2 regions of the Bartonella sp. AA86SXKL genome follow, and region 1 is predicted to be linked to the other one. Evidence: predicted binding sites of a transcription regulator. Region 1 holds the regulator's gene; the other holds the start of a gene.

Region 1 (6,955 bases):
GATCGCCAAACATATCAGATCTTTATTACCATTGTCGGGAAAGATACACCATCAATATATAAAGAAATATCAAGATTTTGCGTTGTTGACATCGAAAAATATCACTTCTTTAACGGAGAATTTGTTTAAAGGATTTGGCTTAAAACTCATGAAAGGAGTTGACTTTGGGTTACGAGACCAATAATGATGATCTAGCTATTTTTTCAAGAAAATAGCATTAATTGACGTGTCCCGTGGATAACTTTGCATATTGATATGTTAAGGTATTCTGTCAGTCTTTAGTATTTAAAGGCAGAGGAGGGCGCGTTTCCTTGGGGTCTTAAGATCTCGTGTTTTATTTTATAAGGAAATGCGATGAGTAAACGCGAAACAACAAAGTATAAAATTGACCGTCGTATGGGAGAAAATATTTGGGGGCGTCCAAAATCTCCTGTCAATCGTCGTGATTATGGTCCAGGTCAGCATGGACAGCGTCGTAAAGGAAAACTTTCTGACTATGGGGTTCAGTTGCGCGCTAAACAGAAATTGAAAGGGTTTTATGGAGATATTTCAGAAAAACAATTTCATAAAACCTATGAAGAGGCAGCTCGTCGACGGGGCGATACTGGCGAAAATCTTATCGGTCTGTTAGAATCACGTTTGGATGCTGTTGTTTATCGTGCAAAATTCGTACCTACGATTTTTGCTTCTCGCCAATTTATCAATCACGGTCATGTTAATGTCAATGGGCGGCGCACAAACATTCAATCTTATCGTTGTAAACCAGGTGATGTTATTGAGGTTCGGGAAAAATCGAAACAACTTGTTTTAGTGTTAGAATCAGTGCAATTGGCAGAACGTGATGTCCCTGATTATATTGAAGCAGATCATAAACAGATGAAAGCAACCTTTACACGTATTCCTGCTTTTGCAGATGTTCCTTATGCTGTGCAAATGGAACCTAATTTGGTTGTTGAATTTTATTCTCGATAATTTTTCTGTAAGAGAAATTATTTCTCTCTTCTATTATGATAACTTCAAAATATTGTGTTATTCTTACAATATTTGAAGTTAATAAGTTCTTTTTGTAAATGGTTCTATATTAAGTTTATTGCTATGTTTTTATAGTCATAAATTTGTATAGTTCCATTTCTTTTTTATGTATCTAATTTATAAATTCAAAAAACATAAATGTAAGCTTGCTTTAATATTTGTTTTTATCTTTGCAAAACGAGCCGTTTATTGTGCAGGATATGGTATTATGAATGATGTTTCAGTTGAATATCAGGCAATAGAAGAAAACAAAGGGAGAGATGATCCTTTAATAAGCGAAGCAGATAATTGTCATCCAATGTTTCGTGTTGCTCCTTCAAGCGTAGAATTTAATAAATTGCGCAAACGACTTTTACGTCATATGCGACAAGCTTTGGATGATTTTTCTATGCTCTCTACAGGGAAAAAATGGCTTGTTGCTTTATCGGGTGGAAAAGACTCTTATGGTTTATTAGCGCTTCTTTTAGACTTAAAGTGGCGAGGTCTTTTATCCGTTGAAATTCTTGCCTGTAATCTTGATCAAGGGCAACCAGGATTTCCTAAGCATATTCTTCCAGATTTTTTAAGTTCTTATAAAATTCCATATCGTATTGAATATCAGGATACTTATTCCATTGTTACAGATAAATTGGCAGAGTCGCAGACATATTGTTCACTTTGTTCTCGATTACGACGTGGTAATCTCTATCGTATTGCACGTGAAGAGGGATGTTCTGCATTAGTTTTAGGTCATCATCGTGATGATGTTTTAGAAACATTTTTTATGAATTTGTTTCATGGTGGTCGATTAGCTGCTATGCCTGGAAAACTTAAAAATGATGAAGGAGATCTTTTTGTGTTACGTCCTCTTGTTTATGCTGCTGAGGAAGATATGGAAAAATTTTCTCAAGAAATGCAATTTCCAATTATTCCTTGTAATCTTTGCGGTAGTCAAGATGGATTACAACGTAATGCAATGAAAGAAATGCTGAAAAATATAGAAAGACAAATGCCAGGACGTAAAGATACGATGATTCGCGCTTTAACAAATGTACGCCCAAGTCATTTGCTTGATAAGAAATTCTTTGATTTTAAAACGTGTTAATAAAAATTAGATATTAAAAAAATAAGTTCAAAGAATTTACGATAAGATACTTATTTATAATGATAATTTATTGTTTTTTAATTTAAATACCGTCAGATTGTTTTGTTTCAAATTCTCTTATATTGCATCTATAAAAAACATCTGCCTGCATATCACAAAGGAAATTCTTGTGTGCATAAAACACTCTTGAAAAAAGTTTCCTTTCACTAACCAATGACTGTCGTAATATGAAAAATGGGAAAATAGTACGGTTGTCGATTTGCTCTTTTGTTAATTAAAAATGGTGAACCTTGTGGATTTTATTCTTTTGCGCCGCTGTCACCGCCATTTAAAGCTCATTTAAGGCATTAAATTAAGAGAATATATAACTGCTTTGTATTTTGGGAGTGTATAGCAAACATTCAGAGCAAGGATTGCTCGTAAATTCTCATGAAGTGAGCTATATAAGTGATCAAGTTCGATTGTGAGTAGCTGATCTTTTTATAAACCGATGCTAATAGAAATCTTCATCATTGAGGACAGGGAAGGAGTTAAATTTTTAAACTGCTATACCATAAAGGTCATAGGCATCCGATTGTTCGATTTTAACGGTGACAAATTCACCAACACGCAGTGGGCGTCGTGATGATATATGGACAACACCATCTATTTCTGGAGCATCGTACTGACTACGTCCTTTGGCAACTTTTCCTTGACTTTCATCGATAAGCACTCGGAGTCTTTTTCCAATTTTTTTCTTTAAAAGATGTGTAGAAATTTGTTGTTGTCTTGCCATAAAACGATGCCAGCGGTTTTCTTTCACCTCTTCAGGAATATTTTCTAATCCCAAATCATTTGCGGCAGCTCCTTTTACTTCTTCATATTTAAAGCACCCCGCGCGTTCAATTTTTGCTTCTTCTAGCCATTCTAGAAGTATATTAAAATCTTCATTCGTTTCACCAGGAAAACCAACGATAAATGTTGATCGCAAAGTAAGATCTGGACATATTTTCCGCCATTTTTCAATTCTACGATTTGTTTTTTCCATAAGTGCGGGACGCTTCATGTGATGCAAAACAGTCGGTGATGCATGCTGAAAAGGTATATCCAGATAAGGAAGAATTTTTTTTGCAGCCATAAGTTCGATAACTTCATCAACATGGGGATAAGGATAAACGTAATGCATACGTACCCAAATACCCATATCGCCTAGTTCACGACAAAGATCAAAGAATTTCGTTTTGATTGTACGATCTTTCCAAGAATTTTCGAGATATTTAAGATCAATACCATAAGCACTCGTATCTTGTGAAATAACCAAAAGTTCTTTTACACCCGCTTGCACGAGTTTTTCAGCTTCACGAAGAACATCGCTGATGGGACGTGAAGTGAGATCACCACGCAAAGTAGGGATGATACAAAAACTACACCGATTAGAGCATCCTTCAGAAATCTTTAAGTAGGCGTAATGGCGAGGTGTTAAACGAATACCTTGGGGAGGAACTAAATCAAGAAAAGGATCATGAACAGGAGGAATTGCTGTATGAACAGCTTCTATAACGCTTTCATAAGCTTGCGGTTTTGTAATAGCCAATACATTAGGATATGTTTGGCGAATAGCATCAGGATCAGCACCAAGACACCCTGTTACAATAACTTTTCCATTTTTTTTAAGAGCTTCATCAATATTGGCTAATGATTCTCTCCTTGCCGAGTCAAGAAAACCACAGGTATTCACAATAACGACATCAGCTCCTTGATGTTGACGTGAAATATCATACCCTTCAGAGCGAAGGCGTGTAATAATTCGCTCAGAATCTACGAGTGCTTTTGGGCATCCGAGGGAGACAAAACTAATACGAGGTGCTACCATAATGATCCTACAATTACTATGAATGATTGAGTTACGCTTTTATTAACTTAAAAATAATGTTCTTTATTTTTATACCTATGCAATACAATCTGTTACAAAGTTATTTGATTTTTTTCTACAAAATTTTATATGTTTTTATGCATGCATACAATTTTGTCTTATTATATCGTAAAATTCCGTCATTGAGGATGATGATATAAGGCTGCTTCCTTCAAAGCATTTAAGTTCTTTTCAAAGTACGTGGTGAATATTTTAAAACTTACTTGTCAAGCCTTGCGTAAGAGAAGGACATGGAGGGGAAGGGGAAAGTGAAACCCGCTCGATAAGGATCTGGATTGTTTATAAACCTAATTGGGGGCATCCTTTGGCTGTGGAGAAGAAGTCAATTGCGTGTGGCACAATAAAAAAATGCTCAACAGTTTCTTACTGCGATATCTATCGCGTACTATAAGGTTTATTTTTTAATATTTTCGAATAAGACCGGTAAGTTTGCCTTGTATTTCTACACGCTCGGATTCGTATGTCCGTACTTCATAATGAGGATTTGCAGCTTCTAATGCAATAGAAGCTCCTTTGCGTCGATAACGTTTTAATGTGGCTTCTTTTTTATCAATAAACGCAACAATAATTTCACCTGTTATTGCTGTATTTTGACGTTTCACAATGATCGTATCTTTATCAAGGATACCAGCCTCCATCATAGAATCATCTTTAACTTCTAATGCGTAGTGCTCACCTGTATTAACCATATCGAGTGGAAGAGAAAGGCTGTTTATTTGTTGCAGTATAGCAGAGGCGGGTACGCTTGCAGAAATACGTCCCATAATAGGAATGGTGATATTTTTTTTTTCTTCTTCATCAAAGGGACTCAAACTTTTTGATATTTCTCTTTTCTTTCTTTCTATCATACTGGGAGAAATTTTACGTGCTAAAGAAAGGTTAAATGTTATTTTTTCAGGGAGTCGAATCACCTCCACAGCACGAGCACGATTGGGCAAGCGACGTATAAAACCTCGTTGTTCTAAGGCTATAATGAGCTTATGAATACCAGACTTTGAAGAAAGTTCTAATGCATTTTTCATTTCTTCAAAAGAAGGAGGAACACCAGTTTCTTTTATATGGTTATGAATAAACAAGAGTAGCTCATATTGTTTACATGTTAACATTCAATATTCCAATCAAAATAATAAAAATTAGTAAAGTAAAAATACATTTATATATAGAACTTTTACAATTTTTATCGCCAAATCAAAATTATTTTCTTTGTTTTTGATCTTATCAATTTAATAAATCAATATTTTTATTTATAGATATATTTAAATTGTTATTTATATACTGTATATATACATTAATATTAAATAATGTATAAATATACTTTATAGTTCTGACTGAATTATCCAATACTAAATTTTGTGACTAGTATTATCCTTTTCTTCTAAAAATATATTTACGTATTTTGTAAATTTTAATATAAAAAAGTTAACTAGAAGGCATTCTATATATTCAGAACACTTAAAATCATTTTGCATACTGCATATTATTTCTGCTTTTTTATTCTTAGTAAAATTATCTACAGCTCTAATAGTGAGCATAATTTATAGTCATTCGGGATATTTTCAATGAGACTAAATTTTGCTTCATATCTACTTTATTCTATAGGATAAATTGGCTTTCGTTATTATTCATTATACATGAACAAAAATCATACTCTCAAAGCCATTGTTGCTCATTGTTCCATTTTCAAGTCTAACGTGTCAACCGCTATATACTATTTTCATGACCCCTAATGTTGCGATAATTTTTGGTTATTAAAAGGAGGCATAAAAGGTATTTTCATTTCTTTTTTATAGTTTTATTCTCTCACTTATATCGGTCAAGAAAATGCTTTTTATTGTTTCAATATAAAAAAGATTTGAAATGAGAAAAACTTACATTATTTGAGACTTTTCACTCAAGTAAAAAATGATAAATTATTATAAATCAATATATTATCTTATAAAGCTGTATTCATATTTGAAAATTGAACACTAAGATATAAAAATAATATTATAATAAAAGGTATTTTTTCTTCTCTACCCATTATGCTCAACAACCCATGTGAGGGGAAGGGGGTATTTCTCATAATTTTAACGCTTCGAATCTATGCAATATTTTGCAGTGAAATTTTTCCTTTATTGAAACTTCAAAAAGAAGATTAAAGAGTACTTATACAATGATGAAGTAAAGGGGCGAAAACGGAAAATTATTGATAACTGAAGAAAATAATAATATTTTTTTTCAAAAGGTGTTGACCAAATGGAAAGTCAACCGTATGTTCCCTTCACTTTCTGCAAACTAGATAGTATGCAAACTAGATAGCTTGTGTGAGAGCGCGTAGCTCAGCTGGTAGAGCAACTGACTTTTAATCAGTAGGTCCAGGGTTCGAATCCCTGCGCGCTCACCAAATTTAAGTAATATCAATAGGCTATAAAAAATTTAAGAATCTTTTTTTGATTCTTTTTGAAGTTTTTATTGATTCTATTTTTATCAGCTGTTTTGGAATAGAGCGATGTTATGCTGTCTCCTTTCCAACAAAAAAGAGCTTTAAGCTTATGGATAGGGTTGTACCTGCGTTGGCAGCACATGTGGTTTCTAATTTTCTCAATCCATAGGTGTTTTTTTTAATATCCACTGCATTACATGATTCGCAAAACAGTTGCTAAAATCACCACTTATTCACACTTATATTATGAAATGAATTTTCTATAAGATGTTGATTTGTTTAACTTTTAATCTTTTTAATATCTACTAGACTACATTTATTTCGTATGAAAACCATAAAAAGATTAACAATACGTTAATTTCTTGGTAAAAGGGGACAATTCAAGAGTGGTATATACGCGAGGGGAATCATTTAAAAACGTAAATTCTTCCGTTGCGTACAAAAGCGTGACGTGGTTTTTACAGTAGTACTTAACAGAAATAAGTGGACTGAATAGATGCCTTCA
Region 2 (4,650 bases), on a different contig from region 1:
TTAAAGAGCCTGGTATCGCATTTTTGAGTACCTTAAGCTTTGGGCATCAATTGGGATATAATAATATTCTTCCTCTTTATATCGTTTTGATGTTTTTTGCGCCTTTTATCCTTTATTTGAGTTGTAAGCAGACAAAATGGCTGCTTTTGGGCTCCTTTACACTGTATCTTATCTGCGGATTTTATAAAATTGCTCCTCCTTCTTATCCTTTAGAGGGAAAGTGGTTTTTAAATCCTTTGTCTTGGCAATTCTTATTTGTCATAGGATTGACCAGTACTTTAGCGCTTAAACAAGGAAAAACAATCGCTTTTCAGTCTTTTTGGATTGTTTGTGCGGCAGCGTATCTCTTGTTGGCGCTGTTATGGGTTCGCTTAAACTGGTGGGGCATTTTGGGGTGGCTTGGCTGGTCTTCCCCGTTGGTGAACTTTAATAAAACCTTTTTAAGCTTGCCACGTTTACTCCATGTTCTTGCATTAGCCTTTCTCATTCTTTCTTTGCCACGCATCAATAAATGGTTTTATGTTTCTCAGAAACATCCTTTAGCAATTTTAGGAAAACATAGTTTACCGGTCTTTGTAACGGGAACCATTTTTGCGATGTTTGGACAAATTATAAAAACAGTGATGACAGAAACGGTTTTTTCCGATACCTTCTTAATAATAACGGGTATTGCTTTGCAATTTGGAGTCGCTTATTATTGTGAAAAACGGCAATCTTGGCAGTGGTCCTTTTCAAGGAAAATGATCCGTTTATAAAAAACATTCCTATAGTGTTTGTTGGGCACGTTAACCTTAGTATAAAAAGTGCGTTGCGCAAAAAAATTAAAAGAGGTAGCAGTTTTAAAAAAAAAGCGTTCTATACAGCAACAAAAGAAACTTTTTAATACTCTGTTCGTTGAGGGGTATGATTTTGTGCTGATACTTGGAGTATAAAAGCGTGAGTGTACATAAACGTCCATATGATGAACCTATTATCATGATTGAGCATAATGCTTTTGAAAATGCTTTTAATCGTCTCTACGAAGAAACAATGGCGCTGATTGAAAAAACCGCAGCGTATATTGACTCAGAAGGGAAATTAGTGGCACGCTCTCTTTCGGCAGAGGTTTCTGCAGTCTATGCGAAAGAGGCTATGTATTTAAGTACACGACTTATGCAAATCGCTTCTCAACTCCTTCTTCTTCGCGCAGAGCGTGAAGGGGAAATGTCATCAGAACAAATAAAAAAAGAAATTGTAAAAGTGTCACTTCATACACCGACATTGGAACTTGAAACCCCTCATTGGCATGAATTGCCAGAAATTTTTCGCCAATTTGTTTCTCATTCATTGCGTTTAGAAGCGCGGATACAGTATATGCGTGCTGGGTGGGAAACTGCAGCCTCTTGTGCCTTAGAAGATGATAACCCTGTAGGAAAACAAATCGAATTGCTCAAAACAGCCTTTGGGCGTTCTTAGAGGTACTCCCCTTGTTTTGCGCGAAGGGGAAATATCATCAGAACAAATAAAAAAAGCAATTGTAAAAGTGTCACTTCATACACCGACATTGGAACTTGAACCCCCTCATTGGCATGAATTGCCAGAAATTTTCCGTCAATTTGTTCTCATTCATTACGTTTAGAAGCGTGCATTTTGTTTCATTTAGAGATGCTGCTGTAGTTTAAGCGCTTTGGTCAATAAGCGGCGGCTATATTTTGAACGATGATAATCCAGTGGGAAAATAAATCGAATTACTGAAAACAGCTTTTGGGCGTTCTGAGAAGAATAGCGCCTTGCTTCTTTCTTGCGATATTTAGAGCAGTATATCCATTTTTTACAACCAAAATTTCACAACTAAAACCAATCTAGAGTGCTTTTTTCTGCCTAATTTCTATTTGAGCGTAGGAAATATCTTGAGTTTATAGCTGAGAGAGGGATAGGTATTGATTTTGAATTATGGCATGGAATAGGGTATGGTTGGTCTTTGTGGGAAATCGACTTTGGTTGATTGCAGCTAGAACACTTTCTGTTGATCTATCGTGTGATTTTGTTTTGGCTCTGATAATGATTAGACGCTAGATAGAGCAGGGGCTTGTACATTAATTTATTTATGCTCTATAATTTATGCCTATAAAGTTGCTGTAAAGTGTGTGTTAATGAGGATAATACACATTGTTGCAGTTTTGGGGCTTCTTTTGTTTTGAATGGAAGTTATTTCCCTCGCGTAAAATAAAATATCCAAAATCAAAGTGCCATATAATGAATGTCCCATGGGTTCCTTGTGCCCCCATGCAATGTCCCTCTCTATGCAATGTTCCTCTTTACGTAATGTCATTGTGGTGTGATGGGTATATTCAAAAACACCTCTCAGTTCTTATTCATATCCGTTGAGCTCTCCTCATCTTTACGTTTGCAAAGGAGAAAGCCGGCACTATCATCATCTTTGCCAGTCCCCAATGTTGCAACAGCCTTTGGCACTTGAGTCAATTCATTAGAGGCATTTTTAGTCCTTTCTTGTACAGTTTCACTCTATACGGCAATCCCACGTTTCATATGTAAGCGAATGGTTTTGATTGATTCAAGATAAACAGATTTGTAATGAGAAAATCTTAGGATATTCGGGATTCTTATGCAACATACAAAATAATTAATTATCATTATAAATCAATGCGTTGATTTATAATGGTAGCGTCATGCTATAATGTAAAAAGTTTTCGCAAAGTGTGTACCATCCATTGCATAGCCTCTTTACACTTAATGAATGTACAATCCAGCACTCTCTATTTGCTCGCTTGCGATGTTTAACCGTTATGGCATTAGTATGATATAGAAAGGGAATTTTTATGCTTTAGAGGGTGTTTGCTTGTAATGTGTGAATGGTTTTGATTGATTTCAGTTATGCTTCATAAAGTGTATTCCATAAAGATGCTGTTCGTTGTGTGTTATAATTGTATAAATTTGGGGGTATGATTATCTTTTTACTGGTTTTGTCTTGGGTTGCTGGTTTCTTTGTGTTCTTGTCTTTATTCACATCTTTATTCACAGGGGGGAAAAGTGTATAGACTGTAGTTTATGGCAGAGACGATTCGTATTATAGGCATTGATCCCGGATTACGGCGTACAGGGTGGGGCGTTATCGATGTTGTGGGTAATCGTCTTCAGTTTATTGCAGCAGGGACGGTTTCTTCTGATGTACAGTGTGAGCTGGCTTCCAGGCTATGTCAGATCCACAAAGGTCTTTCAGAGGTTGTGCATCAATTTATGCCCCATGAAGCTGCTGTAGAACATGTGTTTGTCAACAAAGATGCTACAGCAACTTTAAAACTTGGGCAAGCGCGTGCAATTGCATTGCTGGTTCCTGCGCAAGCAACTCTTCCTGTTTTTGAATATGCGCCCAACAAAGTGAAAAAATCGGTTATTGGTGTTGGACATGGGGCTAAAGAACAAATCCATATGATGGTCAAAGTTCTCCTCCCACGGGCTGAATTTGATAGCAGTGATGCAGCTGATGCTCTTGCTCTTGCTCTTTGTCATAGTATGCATCGTAAGAGTGTTGACCGATCTTATCAGGCAAGGATGGCGATATGATTGGGGTGAAAGCATGATTGGCAAATTAAAGGGCACTCTTGAACATATCTTTGATGATCATATCCTTCTTGATGTTCACGGTGTGGGGTATGTTGTTTTTGTGTCAAATCGTCTGCGTCCTTCTTTACCCTCGGTTGGGGAGGCGTTAAGCCTTTTTATTGAAACGCATGTTCGGGAAGATGCAATCCGCCTTTTTGGTTTTGCTACAAGAGCTGAACAGGAGTGGTTTTGTCTTCTACAAAATGTTCCTGGAGTAGGGGCAAAGGTTGCTTTGGCAATCTTGGGTACTTTATCGCCAGATGAACTTGCACAGGCTATTGCTTTAAATGATGTTGCGATGATTAGTCGAGCGCCAGGCGTTGGTAAAAAAGTCAGTGAAAGAATTGTGGGTGAACTGAAAAGTAAAACACTCCCCTTTGAACAAGTGGTCAAGACTGTTTCTGTTCCTCAGCGTGAGATGACCAATCAACCTGCGCATGATGCGCTTTCCGCGTTGATGAAGCTAGGGTTTGAACGGGAACATGCATCCCGTGCTCTTGCTCTTGCGATGAATGCTCTTGAGGGGGAAACTGTTTCTTCTGCCCTGCTGATCCGCCATAGTCTCAAATTGCTTTCTTCTCCTACTTAAAATCAAGGTAACAATGCATAAAGATGAAGATAAACGCCTTCTGGGTTCCGCCCCCCTTCCTAACGATCCAGATCGTTCCTTGAGGCCACAAGTTCTCGATGACTTTATTGGTCAAGAAGCGGCACGGGCTAATTTAAAAATATTTATTGAAGCAGCAAAAACACGGCAAGAAGCGCTGGATCACGTTTTGTTTGTAGGACCACCGGGGTTAGGAAAAACAACGCTTTCACAGATTATGGCAAAAGAATTAGGCGTTAATTTTCGCTCTACTTCAGGGCCGGTCATCGCTAAAGCAGGGGATTTAGCCGCTCTCTTGACCAATCTTGAAGAACGTGATGTCTTGTTTATTGATGAAATTCATCGCTTAAATCCGGCGATTGAGGAAATTCTTTATCCAGCCATGGAAGATTATCAACTTGATTTGATCATTGGGGAGGGGCCGGCCGCACGCTCGGTGA

The links. Region 1 encodes LexA, which represses DNA repair genes until DNA is damaged. Its sites were predicted from a motif close to TGTTCNNNNTGTGTTCNG; they were not measured.
Region 2: the regulator LexA is predicted to act here: its motif matches at 2,906-2,923, upstream of ruvC (crossover junction endodeoxyribonuclease RuvC).

Annotation. Positions count from the first base shown of each region.
Region 1 covers NZ_JBHIRE010000005.1:42,481-49,435, forward strand. Annotated here, with positions in the region: gene murI (glutamate racemase) at 1-184, shown strand, start outside; gene rpsD (30S ribosomal protein S4) at 355-972, shown strand; gene ttcA (tRNA 2-thiocytidine(32) synthetase TtcA) at 1,241-2,116, shown strand; gene rimO (30S ribosomal protein S12 methylthiotransferase RimO) at 2,655-3,968, opposite strand; gene lexA (transcriptional repressor LexA) at 4,430-5,134, opposite strand; tRNA gene ACFIO5_RS03725 (tRNA-Lys) at 6,336-6,411, shown strand; gene ACFIO5_RS03730 (septal ring lytic transglycosylase RlpA family protein) at 6,947-6,955, shown strand, end outside.
Region 2 covers NZ_JBHIRE010000006.1:100,702-105,351, forward strand. Annotated here, with positions in the region: gene ACFIO5_RS04425 (OpgC family protein) at 1-755, shown strand, start outside; gene ACFIO5_RS04430 (DUF1465 family protein) at 937-1,455, shown strand; partial or broken gene ACFIO5_RS04435 (DUF1465 family protein) at 1,475-1,721, shown strand; gene ruvC (crossover junction endodeoxyribonuclease RuvC) at 3,049-3,564, shown strand; gene ruvA (Holliday junction branch migration protein RuvA) at 3,578-4,192, shown strand; gene ruvB (Holliday junction branch migration DNA helicase RuvB) at 4,206-4,650, shown strand, end outside.